3 regions of the Streptomyces sp. NPDC101191 genome follow, and region 3 is predicted to be linked to each of the others. Evidence: riboswitches for the same ligand, from Rfam matches in the RefSeq annotation. Region 3 holds a riboswitch; each other region holds the start of a gene.
The links. Region 3 has a riboswitch for cyclic di-AMP ahead of ACIRQF_RS16660 (M23 family metallopeptidase). Riboswitches for the same ligand answer to the same signal wherever they lie in the genome.
Positions count from the first base shown of each region.

Region 1: linked by a shared signal. The riboswitch ahead of ACIRQF_RS29545 (M23 family metallopeptidase) and the one ahead of ACIRQF_RS16660 (M23 family metallopeptidase) in region 3 are both predicted to bind cyclic di-AMP.
Region 2: linked by a shared signal. The riboswitch ahead of ACIRQF_RS35540 (transglycosylase family protein) and the one ahead of ACIRQF_RS16660 (M23 family metallopeptidase) in region 3 are both predicted to bind cyclic di-AMP.

Region 1 covers NZ_JBIWOU010000008.1:266,520-275,941, reverse strand. The annotation lists gene ACIRQF_RS29555 (M16 family metallopeptidase) at 1-905, shown strand, start outside; gene ACIRQF_RS29550 (M16 family metallopeptidase) at 932-2,299, shown strand; cyclic di-AMP (ydaO/yuaA leader) riboswitch at 2,502-2,668, shown strand; gene ACIRQF_RS29545 (M23 family metallopeptidase) at 2,681-3,451, shown strand; gene ACIRQF_RS29540 (GntR family transcriptional regulator) at 3,610-4,293, shown strand; gene ACIRQF_RS29535 (HPr family phosphocarrier protein) at 4,491-4,772, opposite strand; gene ACIRQF_RS29530 (GNAT family N-acetyltransferase) at 4,949-7,840, shown strand; gene ACIRQF_RS29525 (DUF5998 family protein) at 7,919-8,512, shown strand; gene ACIRQF_RS29520 (alkaline phosphatase family protein) at 8,512-9,422, shown strand, end outside.
Region 2 covers NZ_JBIWOU010000013.1:150,059-159,480, reverse strand. The annotation lists gene ACIRQF_RS35565 (NAD(P)/FAD-dependent oxidoreductase) at 1-668, opposite strand, end outside; gene ACIRQF_RS35560 (exopolyphosphatase) at 1,038-1,952, opposite strand; gene ACIRQF_RS35555 (DUF501 domain-containing protein) at 1,949-2,488, opposite strand; gene ACIRQF_RS35550 (septum formation initiator family protein) at 2,527-2,997, opposite strand; gene eno (phosphopyruvate hydratase) at 3,151-4,437, opposite strand; gene ACIRQF_RS35540 (transglycosylase family protein) at 4,706-5,404, opposite strand; cyclic di-AMP (ydaO/yuaA leader) riboswitch at 5,408-5,581, opposite strand; gene ACIRQF_RS35535 (transglycosylase family protein) at 5,839-6,873, opposite strand; gene ACIRQF_RS35530 (cytochrome P450) at 6,988-8,271, opposite strand; gene ACIRQF_RS35525 (globin domain-containing protein) at 8,457-9,422, shown strand, end outside.
Region 3 covers NZ_JBIWOU010000003.1:741,715-751,136, reverse strand. The annotation lists gene lhgO (L-2-hydroxyglutarate oxidase) at 1-319, shown strand, start outside; gene trmB (tRNA (guanosine(46)-N7)-methyltransferase TrmB) at 859-1,587, shown strand; gene ACIRQF_RS16670 (PrsW family intramembrane metalloprotease) at 1,710-3,023, shown strand; gene ACIRQF_RS16665 (aldo/keto reductase) at 3,269-4,216, opposite strand; gene ACIRQF_RS16660 (M23 family metallopeptidase) at 4,281-5,351, opposite strand; cyclic di-AMP (ydaO/yuaA leader) riboswitch at 5,363-5,509, opposite strand; gene ACIRQF_RS16655 (PP2C family protein-serine/threonine phosphatase) at 5,712-6,941, opposite strand; gene ACIRQF_RS16650 (hypothetical protein) at 6,954-7,103, opposite strand; gene ACIRQF_RS16645 (MerR family transcriptional regulator) at 7,264-8,004, opposite strand; tRNA gene ACIRQF_RS16640 (tRNA-Met) at 8,122-8,195, opposite strand; gene ACIRQF_RS16635 (rhodanese-like domain-containing protein) at 8,249-8,743, opposite strand; gene sigJ (RNA polymerase sigma factor SigJ) at 8,931-9,422, shown strand, end outside.

The DNA.
Region 1 (9,422 bases), on a different contig from region 3:
ACGACAACGTGCCGTACGGCACCGCCTTCGAGCGCCTCACCGCGCTCGCGTACCCCGAGGGCCACCCGTACCACCACACCCCGATCGGCTCGATGGCCGACCTGGACGCCGCCACCCTGGAAGACGCGCGGAACTTCTTCCGCACGTACTACGCGCCGAACAACGCGGTGCTGTCGGTCGTCGGCGACATCGACCCGGAGCAGACCCTGGCCTGGGTCGAGAAGTACTTCGGCTCCATCCCCGGCCACGACGGCAAGCCCGCGCCGCGCCCCGGCGACCTGCCCGAGGTCATCGGCGAGCAGCTGCGCGAGGTGATCGAGGAGGAGGTCCCGGCCCGCGCGCTGATGGCCGCCTACCGCCTGCCGCACGACGGCACGCGCGCGTGCGACGCGGCCGACCTGGCCCTGACCATCCTCGGCGGCGGCGAGTCCTCCCGCCTGCACAACCGCCTGGTCCGCCGCGACCGCACCGCCGTGGCCGCCGGCTTCGGCCTGTTGCGGCTCGCCGGCGCGCCCTCGCTCGGCTGGCTGGACGTCAAGACCTCCGGCGGCGTCGAGGTCCCGCAGATCGAGACCGCCGTCGACGAGGAGCTGGCCCGGTTCGCCGCCGAGGGCCCGACGCCCGAGGAGATGGAGCGCGCCCAGGCCCAGCTGGAGCGCGAATGGCTGGACCGGCTCGGCACGGTCGCCGGCCGCGCCGACGAACTGTGCCGCTACGCGGTGCTGTTCGGCGACCCGCAGCTCGCCCTGACCGCCGTGAACCGGGTCCTCGAGGTCACCGCCGAGGAGGTGCAGGAGGTCGCCAAGGCCCGGCTGCGCCCCGACAACCGCGCCGTCCTGGTCTACGAGCCGGTGGGCACCGAGAACGCCGACGACAGCGACGAGGAAGAGGGAGCGGACCAGTGACCGACGCTGCCGCGTCTTTGACGAGCATGACCTTCCACCCGCAGCCCCAGCCGGGCGCGGCCAGGCCCTGGGCCTTCCCGGCCCCCGAGCGCGGCGCGCTCGACAACGGCCTGACCGTGCTGCGCTGCCACCGCCCCGGCCAGCAGGTGGTCGCCGTCGAGATCTTCGTCGACGCCCCCCTCGACGCCGAGCCCGAGGGCCTGGACGGCGTCGCCACGATCATGGCCCGGGCCCTGTCCGAGGGCACCGACCAGCGCTCGGCCGAGGAGTTCGCGGCCGAGCTGGAGCGTTGCGGCGCCACCCTCGACGCGCACGCCGACCACCCCGGCGTGCGGGTCTCCCTCGAGGTCCCGGTCTCCCGGCTGCCCAAGGCGCTCGCCCTGCTCTCCGAGGCCCTGATCGCCCCGGCGTTCGCCGAGTCCGAGGTCGAGCGCCTGGTGCGCAACCGGCTCGACGAGATCCCGCACGAGACGGCCAACCCGGCCCGCCGGGCCGCCAAGCAGCTCTCCAAGGAGCTGTTCCCGGCCGCCGCGCGCATGTCCCGGCCGCGCCAGGGCACCGAGGAGACCGTCGAGGCGATCGACGCCGCCGCCGTCCGCGCCTTCTACGACGCGCACGTGCGGCCGGCCGCCGCCACCGCCGTGGTCGTCGGCGACCTCACCGGCGTCGAGCTGGACAAGGTGCTCGACGAGACCCTGGGCGCCTGGACGGGTGCCCCGGCGGCGCCGCGTCCGATGCCGTCCATCACCGCCGACGACACCGGCCGGGTCGTCATCGTGGACCGTCCCGGCGCCGTCCAGACGCAGCTGCTCATCGGCCGCGTCGGCGCCGACCGGCACGACCGTGTGTGGCCGGCCCAGGTGCTCGGCACGTACTGCCTCGGCGGCACCCTCACCTCCCGCCTGGACCGCGTCCTGCGCGAGGAGAAGGGCTACACCTACGGCGTGCGCGCCTTCGGCCAGGTGCTGCGCTCCGACGGTGAGGGCCACGGCGCCTCGATGCTCGCCATCAGCGGCTCCGTCGACACCCCCAACACCGGTCCGGCACTTGACGACCTGTGGAAGGTGCTGCGCACGCTCGCCGCAGAGGGCCTGACGGACGCCGAGCGCGATGTCGCCGTGCAGAACCTGGTGGGCGTCGCCCCGCTCAAGTACGAGACGGCCGCCTCCGTCGCGGGCACGCTGGCCGACCAGGTCGAGCAGCACCTCCCGGACGACTTCCAGGCGCAGCTCTACGCGCGCCTCGCCGAGACGGGCACCGTGGAGGCGACCGCCGCCGTGGTCAACGCCTTCCCGGTGGACCGCCTCGTCACGGTCCTGGTCGGGGACGCGTCGCAGATCGAGGAGCCGGTGCGCGCCCTGGGCATCGGTGAAGTGCGTGTCGTCACGGGCTGATTGAGCTCCGGTCACGCACGGAGGAGGACCCCCGCGACCTGGTTCGCCGGGGTCCTCCCCTTTGCCCGTATTGGGAGCGGCTGTGGGCTAATGACCTGTGGCATGTCTAACAAATCCGCTGCCGTGTTTGGCGATTGACAGAAGATCGGCCTAGCGTCGATCCGGCTGTCCGGCCATTGCACGACGCCGCATCCGCGGCAACGGACAGTCATCGCCGAGTCCCCGTAAGGCGCGAGCCTGGGGAGCCGGGGACCCACCCGTAGTCCCCTGGGGTGAATCGGACGCCTTCGCGCCACGCGGAGGGGCCCGTAGGAGACCTTCCTGCTCCAAACCCGTCAGCTAACCCGGTAGGCGAGAGGGAAGGAAAGGATCAGCCACTACATGGCGTTCACCCGTGCCACCGGGAAGCATCGTGGTCCGAGCCGTCTGGCGCGCCGCAGCGCGGGCGTCGCCGGCGTGGCGACCTTCGCCACCGCAGGCGTCATCGGCACCCTCGCCTCCCCGGCGCTCGCCGCCGACACGGAGCAGCCCTCCGTCGAGGACACCGGTCTCACCCAGGTGATCACCGAGGAGTCCCTCGCCCAGCGGGTCGACGCCCAGGCCTCCGCGCAGGAGAAGGAGGCCTACGAGGCCGCCGCCCGCGCCAGGGCCACCGCCGAGGCGAAGCGCAAGGCCGAGGCCCGCGCCAAGGAGATCCGGGCCGCCAAGGAGCGCGCCGCCCGCGAGGCCGAGCGCAAGCGCCTGGCGTCCTTCCAGCTCCCCGTCTCCGGCTCCTACGTGAGCACCGGCTACAAGACCGGCGGCTCGCTCTGGTCCTCCGGCAGCCACACCGGCATCGACTTCCACGCCGCCTACGGCACCAAGGTCGTCTCCGTCGGCTCCGGCACCGTCGTCGAGGCCGGCTGGGGCGGCGCCTACGGCAACAACATCGTGATCCGGATGAACGACGGCACGTACACGCAGTACGGGCACCTCTCCGCGATCCAGGTCTCCGTCGGCCAGACGGTCACGCCGGGCGAGCGGATCGGCGTCTCCGGCTCCTCCGGCAACTCCACCGGCCCGCACCTCCACTTCGAGGCGCGCACCGGTGCCGAGTACGGCTCGGACATCAACCCGATCAGCTACCTCCGCTCGCGCGGGGTGAACGTCTGACGGTCGCATCCCGTGCGAAAGCCCCGGCTCGAAACGAGCCGGGGCTTTTTTGCGTCCCTTTCCGTCGGGCGGCATCGGAAATTCCCGCGTCCTGCAATAGAGTCGCCGGACAGGCGCCGCTCGATCTGGATTCGCGCGGACAAAAGCGGAGGTCGGACATGCGCATTCCCGCGCACTCGGTATGCACGGCGATCCGGGACGACATCGTCTCCGGGGTGTACGCGCGGGGAGCCAGACTGACGGAGGAACAGCTCGCCCGCCGCTACGGCGTCTCCCGCGTCCCGGTCCGCGAGGCGCTGCGCACCCTGGAGTCCGAGGGCTTCGTGGTCAGCCGCCGGCACGCCGGCGCCCATGTCGCCGAGCCCACCGCGCAGGAGGCCGCCGACCTGCTCGACATGCGCTCCCTGCTGGAACCCCTGGGCGCCGCCCGGGCCGCGCAGCGGCGCACCGAAGCCCACCTCAAGGTGCTGCGCGGCCTGGTCAGACTGGGGCAGGAACGGGCCAGGCGCGGCAGGGGAGAGGATCTGGCCTCGCTGGGCGGCTGGTTCCACGAGACGCTGGCGCAGGCCTCGGGCAGCCCGTCGCTCACGACGCTGCTCACGCAACTGCGTTACAAGATCGCCTGGATGTACGCGGTGGAGCCCTCCGAGCGGCCCGTGGAGGCCTGGGCCGAGCACGGCGCGATCGTGGACGCGGTCGCGCGCGGGGACGCCGAGCGGGCCCGGAACCTGACCGCGCTCCACGGGGAGCACGCGGTGGCGCTGCACCGGCTGAAACAGGCGGACCGGCCCCGTGTGAGGGTTTCGCAACACGTCGTCAACATGGCGGGCCCCCGGAATTAACACGCGCGCCGTATACAAAGAACCGAGGAATTCCTCGGCGCAATTCGGCACGCCTGAATTCTTCGGCGGCATGCCGTGACGGTCCTCCGGCTGCCCGAAATTCTTCGACCTCGCCGAGAAGAGGCAAAAGAAGCCGTGCCCTCCGGAATTCCGGAGGGCACGGCTTCCTCGCGATCCGCCGTCGGGGAGGAGACGGCTCAGACGGTCTCGGGGAGCTCCTCGAGACCCTCGGCCACCAGCTTCGCGAGGCGCTCGAGCGCGGCCTCGGCGCCATCGGCGTCCGAGGCGAGCACGATCTCCTCGCCGCCCTGGGCACCCAGGCCGAGCACCGCGAGCATCGACGCGGCGTTGACCGGGTTGCCGTCGGCCTTGGCGATCGTCACGGGGACGCCGGCGGCCGTGGCGGCACGGACGAAGATGGAGGCGGGGCGGGCGTGCAGGCCCTCGGCCCAGCCGACGTTGACGCGGCGCTCAGCCATGGTGGTTGCCCTTCAACTTTCAGCGGTTGTCTAGACCAGTCTCTCACGGGTGGCGACGTGCTCCTACCGACCTTCGACCCGGGTGCGGGAGGGCCCCTCGGCCCTCCTTACCTTGCACGGCGGGCAAGCGGCGCGCGACCGGTGCCACCGTCGTACCCCCGCCGTAGGCTTGGCCCATGCAGAGCGCGTCGGAGCAGTCGGAGCAGTCGGAACACGCATACCCCGACCACTGGGAGGCGGACGTCGTCCTCCGCGACGGCGGCACCGCGCGCATCCGGCCCATCACCGTCGACGACGCCGACCGGCTGGTCAGCTTCTACGAGCAGGTCTCGGACGAGTCGAAGTACTACCGCTTCTTCGCCCCCTATCCGCGCCTCTCCGCCAAGGACGTCCACCGCTTCACCCACCACGACTTCGTGGACCGCGTCGGGCTCGCGGCGACCGTGGGCGGCGAGTTCATCGCCACCGTGCGCTACGACCGCATCAACGAACTGGGGCGCCCCGCCTCCGCCCCCGCCGACGAGGCCGAGGTCGCCTTCCTCGTCCAGGACGCCCACCAGGGGCGCGGCGTCGCCTCCGCCCTCCTGGAGCACATCGCGGCCGTCGCCCGGGAGCGCGGGATCCGGCGGTTCGCCGCCGAGGTGCTGCCCGCCAACACGAAGATGATCAAGGTCTTCACCGACGCCGGCTACACCCAGAAGCGCAGCTTCGAGGACGGATCCGTCCGCCTCCACCTCGACCTCGAACCCACCGACCGCTCGCTCGCCGTCCAGCGCGCCCGCGAACAGCGCGCCGAGGCCCGCTCGGTGCAGCGGCTCCTCGCCCCCGGCTCCGTCGCCGTCATCGGCGTCGGCCGCGCCCCCGGCGGCGTCGGCAGGACCGTGCTCCGCAATCTCCTCGACGCCGGCTACACCGGCCGCGTCCACGCCGTGAACGCCGCCCTGGGGGAGGGCCCCCACGAGCTGGAGGGGGTCCCCGCCGTCCGCTCCGTCGCCGCCGTCGGGGAGCCCGTCGACCTCGCCGTCGTCGCCGTCCCCGCCGAGCGGGTCCCCGAGGCCGTCGCCGACTGCGGAGAGCACGGGGTCCGCGGCCTCGTCGTCCTCTCCGCCGGATACGCCGAAAGCGGGGCCGACGGCCGCGAACGCCAGCGCGCACTGGTGCGCCAGGCCCGCTCGTACGGCATGCGGATCATCGGGCCCAACGCCTTCGGGATCATCAATACGGCCGAGTCCGTCCGGCTGAACGCCTCCCTCGCCCCCCAGATGCCGGCCGCCGGACGGATCGGGCTCTTCACCCAGTCCGGCGCCATCGGCATCGCCCTGCTCGCCGGACTGCACCGGCGCGGCGCCGGCCTCTCCGCCTTCCTCTCCGCGGGCAACCGCGCCGACGTCTCCGGCAACGACCTCCTCCAGCACTGGTACGACGACCCCGCCACCGACGTCGTCCTCCTCTACCTGGAGTCCATCGGCAACCCCCGGAAGTTCACCCGGCTCGCCCGCCGGACCGCCGCGCTCAAGCCCGTCGTGGTCGTCAAGGGCGCCCGGCACAGCGGCAGCGCCCCGCCCGGCCACCGCGTCCCGGTCACCCGTATCCCGCACGCCACCGTCTCCGCCCTGCTGCGCCAGGCCGGCGTCATCCGCGTCGACACCGTCACCGAACTCGTCGACGCGGGCCTCCTCCTCGCCGACCAGCCCCTGCCCGCCGGCCCCCGCGTCGCCATCCTCGGCAACTCCGAGTCCCTCGGCCTGCTCACCTACGACGCCTGCCTCACCGAGGGCCTGCGCCCGCTGCGCCCCCTCGACCTGACCACCGGAGCCACCCCCGCCGACTTCCGCGCCGCGCTCACCGCCGCCCTCGCCGACGACGCCTGCGACGCCGTCGTCGTCACCGCCATCCCCTGGGTCGGCGAGAACGGCGCCACCGAGTCCGGCGACGGCGAGGTCCTCGCCGCGGCCCTCCGTTCCGCCGTCGCCGCCGCCCCCGGCCCCGCCAAGCCGGTCGTCGTCGTCCACGTCGAGATGGGCGCCCTCGCCGAGGCCCTCTCCGCCGCCACCCGCACCCGCCCGGCCGGCCGCACCGCCCCCGTCGCCTCCTCCCCGGCGGGCGCCGCGGCCCCGGCGACGGGGGAGCCGCGCACGGAGACCGAGACGGACACGGCGACCGAGCCCGCTCCGGCGCAGGCCCCCGCACCCGGCCCCATCCCCGCCTACCCCGCCGCCGAGCGCGCCGTCCGCGCCCTCGCCGAATCCGTCCGCTACGCCCAATGGCGCCGCCAGAGCGCCGCGGACCCCGGGCGCGTGCCCGAGTTCGACCGCATCGACGAGACCGGTGCCGCCGCCCTCATCGAGCGCAGCCTCGGCGAGCCGCAGGCCGACCCCCGGGGCGTCACCCTCGGCCTCGACGCCACCCTGGAACTGCTCGGCCGGTACGGCATCGAGGTGCTGCCCACCCTGCCCGCGCCCACCCCCGACGAGGCCGTCCGCGCCGCCGCCCGCCTCGGCTTCCCCGTCGCCCTCAAGACCACCGCGCCCCACCTGCGCCACCGCCCCGACCTCGGCGGCGTCCGGCTCGACCTGGCCACCGAGGAGCAGCTGCGCACCGCGTACGGCGAGCTCACCGAGACCCTCGGCAAGCCCGAGGAGCTCCAGCCGGTCGTCCAGGCGATGGTGCCCCGCGGCGTCGACACCGTCGTCCGCTCCGCCATCGACCCCGCCGTCGGCGCCGTCCTCTCCTTCGGCCTCGCCGGCGCCGCCTCCGAACTCCTCGGCGACATGTCCCACCGGCTCGTTCCGGCCACCGACCGGGACGCCGCCGAGCTGGTCCGCTCCATCCGCACCGCCCCCCTCCTCTTCGGCTGGCGCGGCGCGGCCCCCGTCGACACGCCCGCGCTGGAGGAGCTCCTGCTGCGCGTCTCCCGGCTCGTCGACGACCACCCCGAGGTCGTCGCCATCTCCCTCGAACCCGTCGTCGTCGCGCCCCGCGGCCTCTCCGTCCTCGGCGCCACCGTCCGCCTCGCGCCGCCGCCGCCCCGCACCGACCTCGGCCCGCGCCGTCTGCCGAGCTACTAGAGAGACCGTGAGATGACCGAGCCGACCAGCCCCGCCGGAGGGCCGGAAGGGGCCCCGCAGCCCCGTAGGATGGAGTCCATGGCGAAGACCGGTACGACGACCCAGGGGCTGCGCGCGGCGATCGAGCGCAGCGGCTACTACCCGGCCCTCGTGGCCGAGGCGGTGGAGTCCGCCGTCGGCGGCGAGGCCGTCACGTCGTACGTGGTCCACCAGGAGACCACCTTCGACGCCAACGAGGTCCGGCGCCACGTCACGGTCCTCGTCCTCACGGCCAACCGTTTCATCGTCAGCCACACCGACGAGCAGTCCGCCGACAACAGCTCCCCGACGCCGTACGCCACGACGTCCACCGAGTCCGTCAAGCTCGACCGGATCTCGTCGATCGTCGTCAGCCGTGTCGTCGCCAACCCCGAGTCGTACACCCCCGGCACCCTGCCCCGCGAGGTCGTCCTGACCATCGGCTGGGGCGCGGTCTCGCGCATCGACCTGGAGCCGGCCGCCTGCGGCGACCCCAACTGCGACGCCGACCACGGCTACACCGGCAACTCCACCGCCGACGACCTCAGCCTCCGGGTCAGCGACGCCGGCGACGGCCCCGACACCGTCCGGCAGACCCTGGCCTTCGCCCAGGCGCTCTCCGAAGCCACCGCCGCCACCGCGGTCGCCCGCTGATGGCCCAGCCCGCCACGCTCGCCCAGGGCTGGCCCGACGAACCGGTGCCGCTGGACCCCGCCGCGGCCCCGCTCCCCGAGTACGGCAGCGGGTCGCTCGGCGACCTGCTCCCGACGCTCGTCGCCGGGCAGGGAGTGCCCGGCTGCGAGGCGCGGATCGCCGAGCTCGCGCCCGCCGACCGCAACTGCGTCTTCCTCATCGACGGACTCGGCTGGGAGCAGATCAAGGCCCACCCGGACGAGGCCCCGTACCTCACCTCGCTGCTCGCCACCTCGCGCGGCGGCACCGGGCGCCCCCTCACCGCCGGCTTCCCCGCCACCACCGCGACCTCGCTCGCCTCGGTCGGCACCGGGCAGTTCCCCGGCGCCCACGGCCTGCCCGGCTACACGGTGCGCAATCCCGACACCGGCGAGCTGATGAACCAGCTCCGCTGGAAGCCCTGGACCCCGCCGCGCGTCTGGCAGCCGTACCCCACCGTCTTCCAGCTCGCCGACGAGGCCGGTGTCCACACAGCCCAGGTCTCCTCGCCGATCTTCCAGGAGACCCCGCTCACCAAGATCGCGCTGAGCGGCGGCACCTTCCTCGGGCGGCTCTCCGGCGAGGAGCGCATGGACTGCGCCGCCGAGCAGCTCGCCGCAGGCGACCGCGCGCTGGTCTACACGTACTACAGCGAGCTCGACGGCGCCGGACACCGCTTCGGCATCGACTCCGACGCCTGGCGCGGCCAGCTGATGTTCGTCGACCGGCTCGTCCAGCGGCTCGCCGAACAGCTGCCGCCCCGCTCGGCCCTCTACGTCACCGCCGACCACGGTATGGTCGACATCCCCTTCGACGAGGACCACCGGATCGACTTCGACGAGGACTGGGAGCTGCGGGCCGGTGTCGCCCTGCTCGGCGGCGAGGGCCGCGC
Region 2 (9,422 bases), on a different contig from region 3:
TGGCCGAGCTTCGGGCCGACCTCGGGAAGGATCTTGTCGGCGGCGTCGACCAGGACGAAGCGCATGTCCTCGCGCTTGACGTTCTGGTAGTACTTCGCCGCGTCGCGGGCCATGTCCTCGACCTCGCCGATGGTCTCCGCGCCGGCGAAGCCGCCGCCCACGAAGACGAAGGTCAGCGCCTTGCGGCGGACCTCCTCGTCGGTGGTCGAGTCGGCCTTGTCGAGCTGCTCGAGGACGTGGTTGCGCAGGCCGATGGCCTCCTCGATGCCCTTCATGCCGATGCCCTGCTCGGCGAGGCCGGGGATCGGGAAGGTACGGGAGACGGCACCCATCGCAATGACCAGGTAGTCGAACGGCAGCTCGTACGCCTCGCCGACGAGCGGCGCGATCGTGGCGACCTTGCGGTCCTGGTCGATGGTGGTGACCCGACCGGTGAGCACCTCGGCTCCACGCACGACGCGTCGCAGCGGGACGACGACGTGGCGCGGCGAGATGCTGCCGGCGGCGGCTTCGGGGAGGAAGGGCTGGTAGGTCATGTACGACCGCGGGTCGACGACCGTGACGGTCGCCTCGCCGAAGCGCATCTTCTTGAGGATGCGCCGAGCTGCGTACAGGCCTACGTACCCACCGCCTACTACGAGGATCCTGGGACGCTCCGTGGTGCTCATGCCATCGAGTATCCACCCCCTCCAGGGGGGTTGCTCGTGCGCCCCTTCACAAGGTCCGACGGCACCTCTGCTACACTCCGCCGCCCACGTGACCCAGGTCATGGTCCAGCAAAGGAACCAGGGTGTGGCGGTGGACGTTGTTCACCCCCTGTGAACTGGCCCGGAGAGCCTTCCTTAACGCTGAACCAAGGGATGCGTTCACACGATGGAAACATCGAGCGAAGTGGCCTCCATACCTGCGAAAGGGCCCTGAGGGGCCCCTCGGAGGGCTTCAAGACCCTCCTCGGGCACCCTCGGGGCCCTTTCTCTTGTGAAGAACTTCACGAACTTTCTCGCCATGTGGTCATGGGCGGGGGCGATAGCGGCCCGCTATGCGACGGATAGGGCGATCCCATCGAGGATGTCGTGCTCGCTGACGACGACCTCGGCGGCCCCGGTCCGCTCCATGATCTCCACCAGGACCAGCGCGCCGGCGATGATCACGTCGACCCGGCCGGGGTGGATGACCGCGATCGCGGCCCGCTCGTCGTGCGTGGAGCCCAGCAGCCGGTCCACCACCGCGTCGACCTGCGCGCGGGAGATCCGGGAGTGGTGGATCTTCGTGGAGTCGTACTCCGGGAGCCCCAGCGCGACGGCGGCGACCGTGGTGACCGAGCCGGCCAGGCCGACCAGGGTCCCGGCCTCCGTGAGCGGCACGGTCTCGGCGGCCAGGTCCAGCGCGGCCCGCACGTCGGCGCGGATCGCGGCGATCTCCTCGGCGGTCGGCGGGTCGTGCCGGACGTGCCGCTCGGTCAGGCGTACGCAGCCGATGTCGACCGACCGGGCCGCCTCGACGTGCCGGTTGCCGACCACGAACTCGGTCGAGCCCCCGCCGATGTCCACCACGAGCCGCCGGTCGTCGCCGTGCAGCTCGCCGGTGGCACCCGTGAAGGAGAACTCGGCCTCCTGGTCACCGGTGATGACCTCGGGCTCCACGCCGAGGATCTCGACGACCCCGCGCACGAAGTCGTCCCGGTTCTCGGCGTCGCGGGACGCGGAGGTGGCGACGAAGCGCAGCTTCTCCGCGCCGAGCTCCTCGATGACCGCCGCGTAGTCACGGCAGGCGGCGAAGGTCCGCTCCAGCGCCTCGGGCGCGAGCCGGCCGGTCCGGTCGACGCCCTGGCCGAGCCGGACGATGGTCATCCGCCGGTCCAGCTCGATCAGCTCGCCCGTCTCCGGGTGCACGTCGGCGACGAGAAGGCGGATGGAGTTCGTACCGCAGTCGATTCCGGCGACCCGGGTCACTTCTGCTCCTCGTCCTTGTCCGCGCAGGGGGTGACGCAGGGGCCCTTCGCCCACCACTCGGGCAGCATCGCGAGGGCCTCGTCGCCGAAGGGGTTCACGCCCGGGCCCGCCACGAGCGAGTGCCCGACGAGGACGTGCAGGCACTTGACCCGGTCCGGCATGCCGCCGGCGCTCGGGAAGCCCTCCAGGACCTCGATGGCGTCGCGGCGCGCGATGTAGTCCTCGTGCGCGGCCCGGTAGGCGGCGGCCAGCTCCGGGTCGGTCGCGAGCCGGGCCTGCATCTCCTTCATGACCCCGTTGGCCTCCAGGGTGCCGATGGCGGAGGCGGCGCGCGGGCAGGTCAGGTAGTACGTGGTCGGGAACGGCGTGCCGTCGGGGAGCCGGGGCGCGGTCTCGACGACGTCCGGGTTGCCGCACGGGCAGCGGTGCGCGATGGCACGCAGGCCGCGGGGCGGCCGGCCGAGCTGGGCCTCGAACGCGGCGACGTCCGCGTCGGTGGGCTCGGTGCGTTCGGTCTGCGGAGGGGGCGTTTCCATGTCTGCCTTGCTCGGGTCTCGTGGCGTGGTTGCGACGTCTACGGGCGGTCGGCGTGGTCCACGCCGTCCCACAGGTTGTCGTACCAGGGGCGGTCCGTCGCGCCCTGGTCGGTGCGGGGCCGGTGCTCCGCGTCGGGGTCGTTCACGGTGAAGCCGGTCTCGCCGGGCATCACGTAGTGGAGGTGCTCGCGGGCCAGCCGGCGGACGTAGGCCGGGTCCTGGAGGCGGGCCTTCTCGTCCCGCAGGTCCTCGACCCGGCGGGCGGCCTCGGCGGCCTTGCGCTCCTGGTCGGCGATCTCGCCCTGCTGGGACACGTACTGCCGCATCGGATAGGCGAGCGCCACCACGAGCGAGCAGACGACGAGGGCCAGGAAGGCCGCGCGGCCGGTGAGCCGGGAGCGGCGCGCCTGACGGCGGGTCTGGGAGCGGTAGACACGGGCGGCGGTCTGCTCGCCGAGCAGCCTGATCCGGGTCGCGGTCGAGAACCGGTCCCGGTCCTTCACGGCCATGTCGTGCGCCTCCCCGTCACTCGTGGGTCCTGGTCATGCGTACGTCCCCGCACACGGTACGGGACCGAGTGCGGGGACGCTTCGCTTCGCTACGCCTTTGCGCCCTGTTCAGTTCTCCGGATGCAAAGTCCGTGGCTACGGCGTCGGGGCAGGTCAGCCCTTGAAGCGCGGGAAGGCGCTGCGGCCGGCGTAGACCGCGGCGTCGTCGAGGATCTCCTCGATGCGCAGGAGCTGGTTGTACTTGGCGACGCGCTCGGAGCGGGCCGGGGCGCCGGTCTTGATCTGGCCGCAGTTGGTGGCGACGGCGAGGTCGGCGATGGTGACGTCCTCGGTCTCGCCGGAGCGGTGGGACATCATGCACTTGAAGCCGCTGCGCTGGGCGAGCTCGACGGCGTCCAGGGTCTCGGTCAGCGAGCCGATCTGGTTGACCTTGACGAGCAGGGCGTTCGCCGAGCCCTCCTCGATGCCGCGGGCGAGGCGCTCCGGGTTGGTGACGAAGAGGTCGTCGCCGACGAGCTGCACCTTGGCGCCGAGCTTGTCGGTGATGACCTTCCAGCCGGCCCAGTCGTCCTCGAACAGCGGGTCCTCGATGGACACGAGCGGGTACGCGGAGACGAGCTCCTCGTAGTACTCGGTCATCTCGGCGGCCGAGCGGGCCTTGCCCTCGAACTCGTACTTGCCGTCCTTGTAGAACTCGGAGGCGGCGCAGTCGAGCGCGAGCGCGATGTCCTTGCCGGGGACGTAGCCGGCCTGCTTGATGGCCTCGAGGATGAGGTCGAGGGCCTCGCGGTTGGAGCCGAGGTTCGGGGCGAAGCCGCCCTCGTCACCGAGACCGGTGGACAGGCCCTTGGTCTTCAGGACGGACTTGAGGGTGTGGTAGACCTCGGTGCCCCAGCGGAGGGCCTCGGAGAAGGACTCCGCGCCGATCGGGGCGATCATGAACTCCTGGATGTCCACGTTGGAGTCGGCGTGCGAGCCGCCGTTCAGGATGTTCATCATCGGAACGGGCAGCAGGTGCGCGTTCGGGCCGCCGAGGTAGCGGAAGAGCGGCAGGTCCGAGGCCTCGGAGGCGGCGTGCGCGACGGCGAGGGAGACGCCGAGGATGGCGTTGGCGCCGAGCGAGGACTTGTCCGGGGTGGCGTCCAGGTCGAACATCGCCTGGTCGATCAGGCGCTGCTCGGTGGCGTCGTAGCCGACCAGCTCGGGGCCGATCTGCTCGATGACGGCGAGAACGGCCTTCTCCACGCCCTTGCCCTGGTAACGGTTGGGGTCACCGTCGCGGAGCTCGAGGGCCTCGAACGCACCGGTGGAGGCACCGGACGGAACGGCAGCACGGCCGGTGCTGCCGTCGTCGAGGCCGACCTCGACCTCGACCGTGGGGTTGCCTCGGGAGTCCAGGATTTCCCGGGCTACGACGACGTCGATGGACGGCACGAGCATCTCCTTCTGGGATGTGACGCTGGTTGTGACGCATGCGGCAAGGTCTCGTTCGCCTTGCGACAAGAGCCTAACCGGCTCGGGGGCTCCAGCCAGCCGGGCGCCCGCCCCCTGGGACGAAAAAGGACCCAAGGGCATGCATCCGGGGACGAAAGGCCCCAGATCTACTGGAGGGTAACCGTAGAGAGCGGAGAAACCCCGGCCCGGAGCGCGCACGGGGGAAGGGCGCTCCGGGCCGGGGTGGTCAGTCACCGCGGGAGGGTCGGCAGGCTCACTTGAGGTGGAGCTGCTGGCCCGGGTAGATCAGGTCGGCGTTCTCGACGACGCCCTTGTTCAGCTGGAAGAGCTTCTCCCAGCCGCCCTTGACGCCGTGCGCCTGGGCGATCTTGCTGAGGGTGTCACCGGCGACGACCTTGTACTCGCCGTCGCCCTTCTTGACCTTCTTGCCGGTCGGGGTGGTGACGGTCTTCTTGGACTCGTTCTTCGGAGCGGTCTTCTTCGGCGCCTGACGCTGCTCGCTGCGGGTCGCCGGCTGCTCGGTGGAGCGCTTCGGCGCGGCGGGCTGCGGGGCCGCCTCGGCGGCGCCACCGTCGTAGGACGCGCCGGACAGGCCCACGCCGCAGCTCGGCCACGCGCCCTTGCCCTGGCCCGCGAGGACCTTCTCGGCGACGGCGATCTGCTGGGACTTGGAGGCCTGGTCGGCACTCGGGGCGTAGGCGGTGCCGCCGTACGCGGCCCAGGTGGAGGCCGAGAACTGCAGACCGCCGTAGAAGCCGTTGCCGGTGTTGATGGACCAGTTGCCGCCGGACTCGCACTGGGCGACGGCGTCCCACTCGGAGGCGGTGGCGGCCGAGGCAGTGCCCGCGGTCATCAGCGGGGCCGCGACGGCGACGCCGGCGACACCGGCCAGCGCGACGATGCGGGTGGCCTTGGCGGCACGACGGTGTTTGCCCTTGCCGGAAAGCAGCATGGAAGTTCTCCTCACCGACGCCTACGAGGTGAGCTGTCGGGTTCGGGCGAGTGAGTTGCCCGGCCGCGTGACCTTGCACGCGGCTCCACCCCAAGCCGATCGTCGGCCGTCTGTCTCAACGGCCGGGACCGGCACTTACCTTGGGTCCCCCGGTCCTGCCTTCGGCGCTTGCGCGACGACTGTTCCCTCCGTCCGGCGGCAGGATTCGGCGTACCGGTCGGCGGGGCCCGCGGTGGCGAGCGGTCACGACCGTAGACATAGAGCCGGGGGAAGTTCAAAGACCCTCAAGACGGAAAAATCGCCCCTACTTGCACACCGTCAGGAGGTGTTTGCGCAGGTGAGGGGCGATTGAAGCAAAGTTTGCGGACGTGACACGCCCGTTCGGGAAGAGAGACTCATGTCTCACTTACACAGAACGGACATTCACCCCCGAACTACTTCTGGGATTCCGTCAGTCCGAGGTCCAGCTCAAGGCTCTGACCAGGAAGGATGAGGTCGGGGTCGGAGCCGACGGTCTTCTTGTTGGCACCGTAGAGGGCGCTCCAGCCGCCCGTGAGCCCGTTCTCCTCCGCAATGCCCGACAGGCTGTCACCCGGCTGAACGGTGTATTCGCCCGCCTTGTCCGTGGTGTCCGAATTACCCGCCGTCTTGCCATCGGTCGCGCCACCCGTCACCTCGTCACCCGGAGCGGCGTGGCGCCCGGAATCGGTGGAGGTGTCCGAGTTGCCCGGCTCTTCTGGCGCGGCGTCACCTCGGTGCTTGCCGGTGCCGGGCGCGGTCGTGCCCGGCGCACCGGGGGTGCCCGGCGTGCCGGGGGTACCGGGCGTCGTGGGCACACCGGGCGTACCGGGCGTCACGGACGTACCGGGCGTCACGGGCGAAGTGGAGGTCCCGGGCGTCGTGGGCGCGGGGGTGGTGGGGTTCGCGGGGGTCACCGACGTGGCCGGGGCCGTGGGCGCGGTGGGGGCCGTGGAGGGCTTCCCGCTCTCCTGGCCGGAGCCGGCGGGCAGGCCGTCGGTGCGGTTGGACTCCGGGACGGGACCCGTCGACTTCTTGGGCGTCACGCCCGGGCCCGGGTTCACCGCGGGCGCCTTGCCGTCGTTCTTCAGGCCGGCGATCGGGGCGCAGGTGGCCCACTGGGTGTCGCCCGCGGCGAGCGCACGGTCCGCGATGGTGATCTGCTGGGCGCGGCTCGCGAGGTCGGCGCTCGGCGCGTAGGCGAGGCCGCCGTGCCGCTCCCAGCTCTCCTGGGAGAACTGCAGGCCGCCGTAGAGCCCGTTGCCGAAGTTGGCGCTCCAGGCGCCGCCGGACTCGCACTCGGCGACCCGGTCCCATGTCGTCGCGTCAGCGGCGGAGGCCGAGCCGGTGGCGAGCAGGGGCAGCGCCATGGCCGAGCCGGTGACTCCCGCCGCGACGACGAGTGCGGGAGCCTGGCGGGGTCTGCGGTGACGTCCGTTTCCGGAGCGCATGCGGAGTGCCTTTCGCGTGACTGCTGAGACTGCGGGTGAACGTAGCGGCATTCGAACGTGAGTCACAAGTCGATGCAGCGGAGATCACGCGAAGATCACATTCTTGACGCCCCGTCAGTTATGCGTCCCTTTGTGGGAAGGCGTGAACTCCACCGGAAGGGTGCGTAGGCCACGCATGATGAGCCCCCCGCGCCACCGCAGTTCCTCCGGATCAACCCCAAGTCGCAGGTCTGGCAGGCGAGTCAACAGCGTCGCCAGCGCCGCCTGTCCCTCCAGGCGGGCCAGCGGCGCGCCCAGGCAGTAGTGGATGCCGTGGCCGTAGCCGAGGTGCTGATTGTCGCGCCGCGCCAGATCCAGGGTGTCCGGCTCGTCGAACCGCGCCGGATCCCGGTCCGCCGCGGCGAGGACCACCAGGACCGGGTCGCCGGCCGGGATCTCCTGCCCGCCGATGGTCAGCGCCTCCGTGGCGAACCGCCAGGTCGCCAGCTCCACGGGTCCGTCGTACCGCAGCAGCTCCTCGACGCCGGTCTCCAGCAGCCCCGTCTCCCCGGCGGCGAGCGACTCCTGGAGCCGCTCGCGCTGACCGGGATGGCGCAGCAGCGCGTACATCCCGTTGCCGATCAGATTGACGGTCGTCTCGAAGCCGGCGAAGAGAAGGATGAAGGCCATGGCGGCGGCCTCGTTCTCGGTGAGGTGCTCACCGTGGTCCGAGGCCTTGATGAGCCCGGAGATCAGGTCGTCCCCCGGCTCCTCCCTCTTCTTGTGGATGAGTTCCGCGAGGTAGCCGCGCATCTTCTTCACCGAGCGCGCGACGCCGCCGCGCGGTCCGCCGCCGTGCCGGATCATCATCCCGGCCCAGTCGCGGAAGTCGTCCTGGTCCTCGCCCGGAACCCCGAGCAGGTCGCAGATGGCGTAGATGGGCAGCGGGAAGGCGAACTCGTGGATGAGGTCCGCCTCGCCCCGCTCGGCGAAGCCGTCGATGAGCCGGTCGGTGAGCTCCTGCACCCGCGGCGCGAACTCCGCCACCCGGCGCGGCGTGAACGCCTTCGACACGAGCCGGCGCAGCCGGGTGTGGTCCGGCGGGTCGATGTTGAGCAGATGCGTCATCAGCTCGGCCTTGCGCTCGCCCGGAATGCCGGTCTTGCCCTTGGCGTGCGCGGGCTCGTCGTGGTGCGCCGGGTTCTTCGAGAGCCGCTGGTCCGCCAGCGCCTGCCGCGCGTCGGCGTACCGGGTCACCAGCCAGGCCTCGACCCCGCTGGGCAGCTTCGCGCGGTGCACGGGAGCGTGCTCGCGCAGCCAGGCGTACGCGGGGTACGGGTCGGTGGCGAACTCCCAGGTGAAGAGCTCGGGGCCGGGCGGGACGGAAGAGGGGGTGGCACTCACTCCCCGACCGTACAAGGGGACGGCCGGGCCCCGCGCCCGGAGCCCCTCCGCGCCGGCCGGGCGGTCCCTTTCGGATCGGGCCCGGCGCGATCCGGAAGAGACGGCCTGGCCCGAGGTCACGGACGGGCGCCACCGCGTGAGGTGACATGTCCGTACGCGATCCTCCTATGCGGTGACGCTGCGTGGCTTAGATTCACCGCGTGGATGCCCAGTTGCTCAGGAACACGTTCGCGGTCGTCGAGAGACGGGCCGAGCACGCCGCCACCTTCTTCTACTCCCATCTGTTCTGGCACAACCCGGGCGTCCGCGAGCTCTTCCCCCAGGAGATGGGCGCTCAGCGGGACCGGCTCTTCGCCGCGCTCACCCATGTGGTGACCCACCTGGAGGACCCCGCGCTCGTCGGCTACCTCGGGCAGCTGGGCCGCGATCACCGCAAGTTCCTCGCCACCCCCGCGCTCTACAGCGCGGTCGGAGCCAGCCTGCTCGCCGCCTTCGCGCACGCCGCCGGCGCCGCCTGGACCCTGGAGGCGGAGAAGGCGTGGACCGAGGCCTACGGGCGGGTCGCCGACCTGATGTCGGCCGGGGCCGAGGAGGCCGCGGCGGAGGGCCTGCCCGCCTGGTGGGACGCCGACGTCGTCCGGCACGAACGCCACGGCGAGGACCTGACCCTGTTGACCCTGCGCCCCCGGCAGCCCTACCCGTACCTCGCCGGGCAGTACGTGAGCGTCAGCTCGCTGCACGTGCCCCGGATCTGGCGCACGTACTCCCTCGCCAACGCGCCCCGCGCCGACGGCACGCTCGACCTGCACGTCAGCCGCATCAGGGGCGGGCTGATGAGCACCGCGCTCACCGAGCGCCTGCGGGTGGGCGAGACACTGCGGCTCAGCAGCCCGGGCGGCGCGCTCACCGCCCGCACCCCGCCCGGCAAACCGCGCACCTATATAGCGGCCGGCACCGGCTGGGCCCCGGTCCGCGCGCTGCTCGAAGAGGCCGCGCAGGACGAACCGCGGCTGCAGGGGCGCCTGTTCGTGGTGGCCCGCGCCAAGGAGTACCTGTACGGGCGGGCCGACGCCGAACGTCTCCGCGAGGCGATACCCGGCCTGCACGTCACCTACATCACCGCGGCCCCCCGCCGCCCCCGCGACCAGGCCACCGAGCGGCTCGTC
Region 3 (9,422 bases):
CCTGGCCTGGCCGGGCAGCTGGGCGATCGCCCGCGCCCACTGGCGCTACGGCGCGGGCGAGCTGCACCGCTCCCTCTCCAAGCGCGCCTTCACCGAGGCGGTCCGGCGCATGCTCCCGCTGGTCGAGGAGCGCGACCTGCGCCGGGCGACCCCGGGCGTGCGGGCACAGGCGGTGCTGAAGGACGGCACGCTGGTGGACGACTTCCTGATCCGCGAGTCGGTCCGGACGGTGCACGTGCTCAACGCGCCGTCCCCGGCGGCGACGGCCTCGCTGCCGATCGGACGCGAGGTGGCGGGCCGGGCCCTGGCCCTCCTCTAGAGGCGGCTCCGCTAGAGGTGGCGGCCGGGCGCCGGCCCTCCTCTAGAGGCGGCTCCGCTAGAGGTGGCGGCCGGGCGCCGGCCCTCCTCTAGCCACCGGCCCATCTCTGGCCACCGGTCCACCTCCGGCCCCCGGCCCGCCTTCGGCCACCGGCCCCCCTCTGGCCGCCTGCGCCCGCCTCCGGCCACCGGCCCACCTCCGGCCACCGGCCCACCTCCGGCCACCGGCCCACCTCTGGCCGCCGGCGAACCTCCTGGCCGCCGGTCCCGCCTCCGACCGCAGGCTCCGGCGGTCGCCCCTGGCGCCGGCTCCGGTCCGCCCCGCCCACCGGCTCCGGCCCCGTCCCGCCCACCGGCGCCGGTCCCGCCCCGCCCGCCGGCTCCCGGCCCGTTCCGGCGGCCCGGTGTCATCGCGCCGTGCGCCGTAGAATCGGGGGCATTGTGTCTGAGCAGCCTGAGAACATCGCGCACCCCGTCCCCGCCGGTCCCGCCAAGGCCCCGGCCGACGACGGCCGGCCCGTCGCGCGGCTGGGCAGCCGGATGTTCGCGCCGGGCGAGGGGCCCTCGCCCGATCCCGCGGGGTCGCACTTCGAGCGGCGGATCCGCAGCTTCCAGCCGCGGCGCAGCCGGGTGACCGCGGGGCAGGCCGAGGCGATGCTGAAGCGCTGGCCCGACTGGGGCCTCGACATCGACGGCAAGCGGGTCCTCGACCTGGACGAGATGTTCGGCGGGCTGCCGGTAGTCCTGGAGATCGGCTTCGGCATGGGCGAGGCCACCGCGCAGATGGCCGCCGCCGACCCCGGAACCGGCATCCTCGCCGTGGACGTCCACACCCCCGGCCAGGGCAACCTGCTCGGGCTGGCCGACCGCAACGGCCTCACCAACGTGCGGGTCGCCAACGGCGACGCGATCATCCTGCTGCGCGAGATGCTCCCGCCGGAGTCCCTCGCCGGCTGCCGGGTGTACTTCCCGGACCCGTGGCCCAAGAAGCGCCACCACAAGCGCCGGCTCATCCAGCCCGACTTCCTCACCCTGCTCGCCCCGCGCCTGAAGCCCGGCGGTCTGCTGCACTGCGCCACGGACTGGGAGCCGTACGCGGAGCAGATGCTGGAAGTGCTCGACGCGCACCCCGACTTCGAGAACACCCAGGCCGACGGCGGTTACGCGCCCCGGCCCGGCTACCGGCCGCTCACCCGCTTCGAGGGCCAGGGCCTCGACAAGGGCCACGTCGTCCACGACCTGCTCTTCACCCGGCGCCCCGGGGTCTGAGTTTTCCACAGGCTGCGGGGAACTCCCTCGCCGCTGTCGGCGGCGCTCGTTAGGGTCGTTCCGTGTCGTCGAACCCCATTGCCGGACCCGTCACCGAGTCCGGCAACGCCCCAGCCCACGCGGTGATCCCCGCGCCCGCTCCCGTGCCCGCCCTGGAGAGCGATCAGCCGGACTTCGCCGCCGTCCCGGAGCGGGCCAAGTGGCGCTACAAGCCACGCAAGGCCTTCTGGCGCAGCCGGTTGCTCCGGGCCGTCGTGCTGATCACCGCACTCGCGATCTGTGCGCTGGCGATCCTCGCGCTGGTGCGGGAGGAGACCGGCACCGAGGGCTTCCTCGTGGGCCTCGGTCTCGCCGTACTGCCGGTGCCGCTGCTCATGGCCGCGTTCCGCTGGCTCGACCGGGTCGAGCCGGCCCCCTGGAAGAACCTGCTCTTCGCGCTCGCCTGGGGAGCGTTCGCCTCCACTCTGGTGGCGATCCTCGCCAACTCCTTCGCCGTGGAGTGGATCAGCAGCGCCACCGCCGACCCCGGATCCGCCGACACCCTCGGGGCCACGGCCGTCGCGCCGGTCGTCGAGGAGACGGCCAAGGGAGCGGCCGTGCTGCTCCTCTTCCTCTTCCGGCGCAGGGACTTCACGGGTCCGGTCGACGGCCTCGTCTACGCGGGCTTCACCGCCACCGGTTTCGCCTTCACGGAGAACATCCTCTATCTGGGCAACGCGTTCGGTGAGGACATGGACCTGGGCACGGGAGGCCTGTCGACGACGGTGGGCACGTTCTTCGTCCGGGTGATCATGTCCCCGTTCGCGCACCCCCTGTTCACCTCGCTCACCGGCCTCGGCTTCGGCTTCGCCGCCCTGCTGCCGGCCACCGCCCGGCTCCGCCGTACCCGGCTGGTGCTGCTGCCGCTCGGCGGCCTGCTCGGCGCCATGGGCATGCACGCGCTGTGGAACGGCTCGGCGACCTTCCATCCGCTGGCGTTCGTCGCCGTCTACGGCATGTTCATGGTGCCCGTCTTCGCCCTGCTCACCTGGCTCGCGATATGGAGCCGCCAGAAGGAGCTGCGCACCATATCCGGCGAGCTCCCGGCCTACGCGACGGCCGGGTGGCTCGCCCTCGACGAACCGCTGGCGCTCTCCTCGATGCGGGCCCGCGCGCTGGCCCGCGGCTACGCGGCGCGCAGCTTCGGCAAGCCCGCCGCGCAGGCCGTCGGCGAGTACGAGGCCTTCGCGACGACTCTGGCGTTCCTGCGGCACCGCGCCCGGCGCGGCCAGGCGGCGCCGGACTTCACGGCCCGCGAGCAGGAGCTGCTGCACCACCTGTGGCAGCGCCGCCAGGTCGCCTCCCCGGCGCTCACGCACGCGGCCCGGGCGACCGGCCGGGTCTGGGCGCCGCCGCAGTACCTGGACTACGGCGGCTACAACCCGTACCGCAGCTAGCGCCTCCGCGACCGGCCCGGCGCATCGCGGCCCACGACGCCGAGCGCGCGCCCTCGTCCGGCGCCCCGGGCGACCCAGCCCCCGCGGCATTCCGGCGGCGGCCCAGCCCCGAGGCACCGCGGCGCCCCGGCGCCCAGGCCTCAGGCGCCCAGGCCTCCTGGCCGCAGGCGCCTGGCCCCCAGGCCTCCTGGCCGCAGGCGTCTGGCCCCCAGGCCCCAGGCCTCCAGGCACCACGCCTCCAGGCCTCAGGCCTCCGACGCCTCCGTGAGCGCCGCCAGCTCCGTGTCCGTCAGCTTCAGTTCCGTGGCCGCGAGCAGCGCCGGCAGCTGTTCGACCGTGCGGGCCGAGGCAATCGGGGCGACGACGGTCGGGCGGGAGGCGAGCCAGGCCAGGGCGACGGACGCGAGCTCGGCCTCGTGGGCCGCGGCGACCGTGTCGAGGGCGGCGAGCACCTTCCGTCCGCGCTCGGTCTCCAGGTGCCGGCCGGCCCCCTGGGCGCGGACACTGGCGACGGCGGTACCCGGACGGTACTTGCCGGTGAGGAAACCGGCCGCGAGACCGTAGTACGGCACGGCCGCGAGACCGCCCCGCTCGGCGGTGTCGAGGAGCGGGCCCTCGTAGGTGTCGCGGGAGACCAGGTTGTAGTGCGGCTGGAGGGCGACGTAACGGGCGAGGCCCTCCGCCTCGGCGAAGTCGAGGGAGGCGCGCAGCCGCTCCGGGGAGATGTTGGAGGCGGCGACGGCACGGACCTTGCCGTCCTTCACCAGCTGGTCGAGGGCGGTGACGATCTCCTCGACCGGCACGGACTCGTCGTCGAAGTGCGTGTAGTACAGGTCGATGTGGTCGGTGCCGAGGCGGCGCAGCGACTCGTCTGCCGCGGCCTTGATGTTCGTGGCGCCCAGGCCCTTGTAGCGGGAGTGGGCGCCGACCTTGGTGGCGACGACGATGTCGGAGCGGTTGCCGCGGGAGGCCAGCCAGCGGCCTATGACGGTCTCCGACTCACCGCCCTCGTTGCCCTCGGCCCACTCCGAGTAGACGTCGGCGGTGTCGACGAAATTGCCGCCCGCCGCGGCGTAGGCATCGAGGACGGCGAAGGACTGCGCCTCGTCGGCGCTCCAGCCGAAGACGTTGCCGCCCAGGGAGAGCGGGAAGACGTGCAGGTCGGAAGAGCCCAGGCGGCGAAGTGAAGTCATGGGGTGGTCAACCCCCCGCACCGCCGGGCCTATTCCTGGCCGTCCCCTCCCTCGGGAGCGGACCTCAGATGCTCAGGCCCTTGGAGCGGAGCCAGGCCGCCGGGTCGATGCCGTCGCCGGACGGGGTGTGGACCTCCAGGTGGAGGTGCGGGCCGGTGACGTTTCCGGTGGCGCCGACGCGGCCGATGGTCTCGCCGGTGCCGACCGACTGGCCGACGCCGACGGTCATGGAGGAGAGGTGGCAGTACCAGATCTCGGTGCCGTCCTCGAGCTCCAGGACGATGCGGTAGCCGTACGCGCCGGACCAGCCGGCCGACTTCACGGTGGCGCCGTGGACGGCCTTGACCGGGGTGCCGGTGGGAGCCGCGAAGTCCAGGCCGGTGTGGTAGCCGGAGGACCACATCGAGCCGGCTTCGCCGTAGGTCGAGGTGATCGTGTACGAGGAGGTGGGCAGCGAGAAGCTGGCGGCCAGCTTGGCCAGGCGCTCGGCCTCGGCCTTGCGCGCGGCCTCCTCGGCGGCCTTCTTCTTGGCCTCGGCTGCAGCCTTCTCCGCCGCGTCGGCCTTGGCCGCGGCCTCCGCGGCTGCCTTCTCGGCGGCGGCCTTCTCCGCCGCCGCCTTCTCCGCGGCGTCCGCGGCGGCCTGCTGCTGCTCGGCCTGCTGGAGGATGCGGGCGCGCAGCGTCTCGCCGGCGTCGGCCTGCGTCTCGGTCCGGGTCCGGTCGCCGGTGCCGGAGTCCGTGGCGTCGGTGGTCCAGGTGAGCGCGGTGAGCGGCTGGGTGTTGTTGCCGCCCGCGGGTTCGAAGTCGCTCTTGTCGTGGCCGATGAGCTCGCCGACACCGGGGAGTTCGGAGGCGTCGGGAAGGTCGACGTCCGGCAGGGCTATGGAGACCGGCGGCTTCTGCTGGGCAGTGGCCAGGCCGCCCGCGCCGACGGCGGCGATCACGCCGACGCCGAGGACGGTGGAGGAGCGAGCGAAGTTGGAGCGCTGCTTGACGACGCGGTGCCGTCCGCCGGACCGGCGGTCCCGCAGGGAGTCCTCCGTCGGGTTCCACTCCTCGCCGCCCGCGGCACCCGCCGCACCGGCGGAGTCGAAGTAGTCGAAGGGGGCTTGAGGAGCGGGGGTGTCGGACGCCACGGAGGCGCTCTCCTTTCCTTCCTTCTCGCCTACCGGGTTAGCTGACGGGTTCGGAGCAGGAAGGTCTCCTACGGGCGTACCGCACGGGTGCGGTGGGGCCCGATTCACCCCAAGTGGTGGTTCCCCGGTTCCCTTACGGGATTCGGCGCGTGCGCACGGTGCCGCCTCTTGCGGCGGCTGGGACGACCGCGCTGCGTTATCGAACGTTAATAGACCCGGCCACCCGATTCCAAGCCGTCCCCCTTGATCATTCACTGAATTAGGAGGGTATCGCCCGACTTGAGCCCCACTCAGATACGTGCCAGTAGCAAACCGAGGATCTGACGTTACGTCAATTGTTATCTGAGGGAGACCCCCCGACTACGAGCGGTCACCGAGCCGCCGGCCGCCCGGCGGCACGACCGGCATCGTCCGCCGCCGCTCCGGCTGACCGACCGCCGGACGGCTCACCGCGAGCAGCGCCATGTCGTCCGTCGCACCCCCGCCGGTGTGCCGGCGCACGTCCGCCACGAGCGCGTCGAGCAGCTCCTCCGGCCCCGGGAACAGCCGCCCCGCGAGCCGCTCCCGCGGGTCGTAGAAGACCCCGCCCGCGTCCCGCGCCTCCGAGAGCCCGTCCGTGTAGAACAACAGCGTCGACCCCGGCGGATACGCGGCCTCGTCGGCCCGGTCCGGCCACGCGGCGAGCTCCCCCATCCCCAGCGGCAGCGCCGCCTCACTCGGCCGCAGCAGCTCGGCCCCGCCGTTCGCACGCAGCAGCAGCGGCTCGGGGTGGCCGCGGTTGACCACCCGTACGACCCCATCGCCGCCCGGGATCTCGGCGAGCACGGCCGTCGTGAAGCCCTCGAAGGCGTCGAGCCCGTCCCGCCGGGTGCCCTCCCGGGCCAGCGCCCGCTCCAGGCGCGCGGCCACCCCCTCCAGCGTCGCCTCCTGCTCCGCCGCCTCCCGGAAGGCGCCCAGGACCACGGCCACCGCCTCCACCGCGTCGAGCCCCTTGCCCCGGACGTCCCCGACCACCAGCCGCACCCCGTGCGGGGTGTCCTGCACCGCGAACAGGTCGCCGCCGATGAACGCGTCGGCCTGCGCCGCCTCGTAGCGGGCCGCGATCTGCAGCCCGCCGATCCGGCCGGCGGGCGCCGGGAGCACCGCCCGCTGTGCCGTCTCCGCGATCACCCGCGCCGACGCGAGCCGTTCGCCGCTCTTGCGCACCACCCGGTTGATCAGCAGCGCGAGCCCCGAGACGGTGAGCACGGTCAGCGTCTCGGTGAGCGCGGGGATCTGGGCCACCGTGCCGTTGTAGAGGTGGAGACCGACGCTGACGAGGACGGCGGCGATGCCCGTGGCGAGGGTGATCACGGTGGAGAAGAACGGGGCGGCGATCAGCGGCGCCGCCGAGAGCAGCGGCGCCGCCGTGTAGGTGGGCGGGGTCAAGAGGTCGAAGACGACCCCACCCAGGATGACCAGCGACGGCAGCACGCGCAGGAAGCGCCGGGCACCGCGGTAAGGACCGCCCGCCCCGCCGCCCGCCGCTGCTCGCCCCACCTGTGCTCTCCTGCCCGGTCGGTCCACGGCGGCGGACCGCACCGCGCCCATCCCAGGGTGCCGTCAGGCCGGAGGGCTCGGCGACTCCTCCTCGGCCGGTTGGCGTACCGCGAGCCGCCCGCCCCGCGCCAGCGCCGCCATGGCCGCCGCGCACGGCAACAGCCCCACCAGGGACCGGCCGAGCGCGGCCGGCACCAGGAACGCCGCCCCCATCAGGGCGAGCCCGAGCCGCCGTGGGCGACGAGCAGCCGCTCCACGATCGGTCGAGCCCCGGGTCGGTGACGACGTGCACGGGGTGTCCGTGCAGGACCCCGGCGAGCGCGACGCCCAGGCCGAGGGTCCCGGAGGTCGGCTCGACGATCGACGACAGGACCTAGAGGTTCCGCTCGGCCCAGATGCGCATCGCGTCCCGGACGAGCAGGGCCGTGCCCTCCCCGTGCCGGTCGTAGTTCCTCGTGAAGCGCGGGTCGTCGACGTACATCTGCCCGAGCCCGATGAAGTACTCCCTGCTCGGCGTCGTCGTGGTCGACAGCCACGCGTGGTGCCGCCGGGTGATCGCCTGCACCTCGTCGCTGTCGGGCGCGAGGCCCTCCTCCGCGGCCGCCGCGAAGGCCCGGGCGACGGCGACCTGCTCGTCCTGGAACGCCTTCTTCCCGGCGTCGTCGAGGGAGCGCCACCAGCGGTCGCCGCGCTCGTACGCGTCCCGCCCCCAGCGTTCCGTCACCTCGGCCTCGTAGCGGGTGTGGTCGAAGCCGTCGAACACTTCCTCGGCCATGAGCCGTTCTCCTCTCTCGGTCTTGTGGAGAGTGGTCCGTACGGCCTCGATCTGCCGCCCGATCCGCTCGCGCTCCTGTTCCAGGAGGGCCAGGTGCGTGCGCAGGGCGACCGAGGTGTCCCGTTGGCCTTCGAGGACCTCGGCGATCGCGGGCAGGGAGAGCCCGAGCTCGCGCAGCAGCAGGATCCGCTGCAGCCGCACGAGTGCCGCCTGGTCGTAGTACCGGTAACCGTTCGCGCCGATCCGGCTCGGCTCCAGCAGTCCCAGCTCGCCGTAGTGGCGCAGGGTGCGACTGGTGGTGCCGGCCTTCCTGGCGATCTCCTGGATCGACCACTCCATGAGAAAGACGGTAGAACTTGACGTTACGTAAAGGTCAAGCCGGACATCAGGGACGCGGCACCCGGGAACGACGAAGGCCCGGATCCGTTTCCGGATCCGGGCCTTCGTGCTACTGAGTAGCGGGGACAGGATTTGAACCTGCGACCTCTGGGTTATGAGCCCAGCGAGCTACCGAGCTGCTCCACCCCGCGTCGGTGAACACCACCTTACGGCATGGACGCCCCTGTTCGGAAATCCGTGTCCGTCAGCAGCCGCAGTCCTCCGCGTCGACCGGCGACGTCAGCGGGTCCGCCGCCTGCTGCGCGGGCCCCTCCCAGGTCTCGTAGGCGAAGCCCTCGCGCACCCAGTACTCGAAGCCGCCCAGCATCTCCTTCACCTGGAAGCCGAGCTCCGCGAGGGCCAGCGCGGCCCGCGTGGCGCCGTTGCAGCCGGGGCCCCAGCAGTACGTGACGACCGGCACGCTCCGGTCGAGCAGCTGCTCGGCCTGCTCGGGGATGAGCGCGGTCGGCAGGTGCACGGCGCCCGGCACGTGCCCCTGGTCCCAGGAGGCCGTGGAGCGGGAGTCGAGCACGACGAACCCGGGGTCACCACCGGTGGCCCGGGCGTCGGCCAGCGCGGAAGCCACGTCGGAGACGTCGGCGTGGAAGGCGAGGCTCGCGGAGAAGTAGGCCGCGGCGGCCGCCGGGGAGGCGGCGGGCGTACGGAGAACGGGGTTGACCTGGTTCGGCGTCGTCGTCATGGTGATCAATCTAAGGACGATGATCATCGCGCTGAAGTGGTGATCCACGGCGGTCGGGGGGTTCGGCCGGGGATTCCCGCGCGTTGCTCCGCACGGGGCAGGGATCTCACGTAGCGGAACGCCGTCACATTCCCGGCCCCCCGTTCGTCATCACGATGTGACCGGACGCGAAGGGGAACGACGACCGATGGACAGGGACCGCGCCGCCCAGGATCTCCTGGCCGAACGTTTCGAGGCCGACCGCGGACATCTGCGGGCGGTCGCCTACCGGATGCTCGGCTCGCTCAGCGAGGCGGAGGACGCCGTCCAGGAGGCCTGGATCAAGCTGAACCGGTCCGACATCGGCGACGTACGGAACCTGAGCGGCTGGCTGACCACCGTCGTCGGCCGGATCTGCCTCGACCTGCTGCGCTCCCGCGGCTCGCGCCGCGAGGACCCGCTGGAGTACTACATCCCCGATCCGGTCGTCCGGGAGGAGGGCACCGCCGACCCCGAGAAGGAGGCGCTGCTCGCGGACTCCGTCGGCCTCGCGCTCCTCGTCGTCCTGGAGACCCTCGCCCCGGCCGAGCGCCTCGCCTTCGTGCTGCACGACATGTTCGCGGTCGCCTTCGAGGAGATCGCCCCCATCGTCGACCGCACCCCCGCAGCCACCCGCCAGCTCGCCAGCCGCGCCCGCCGC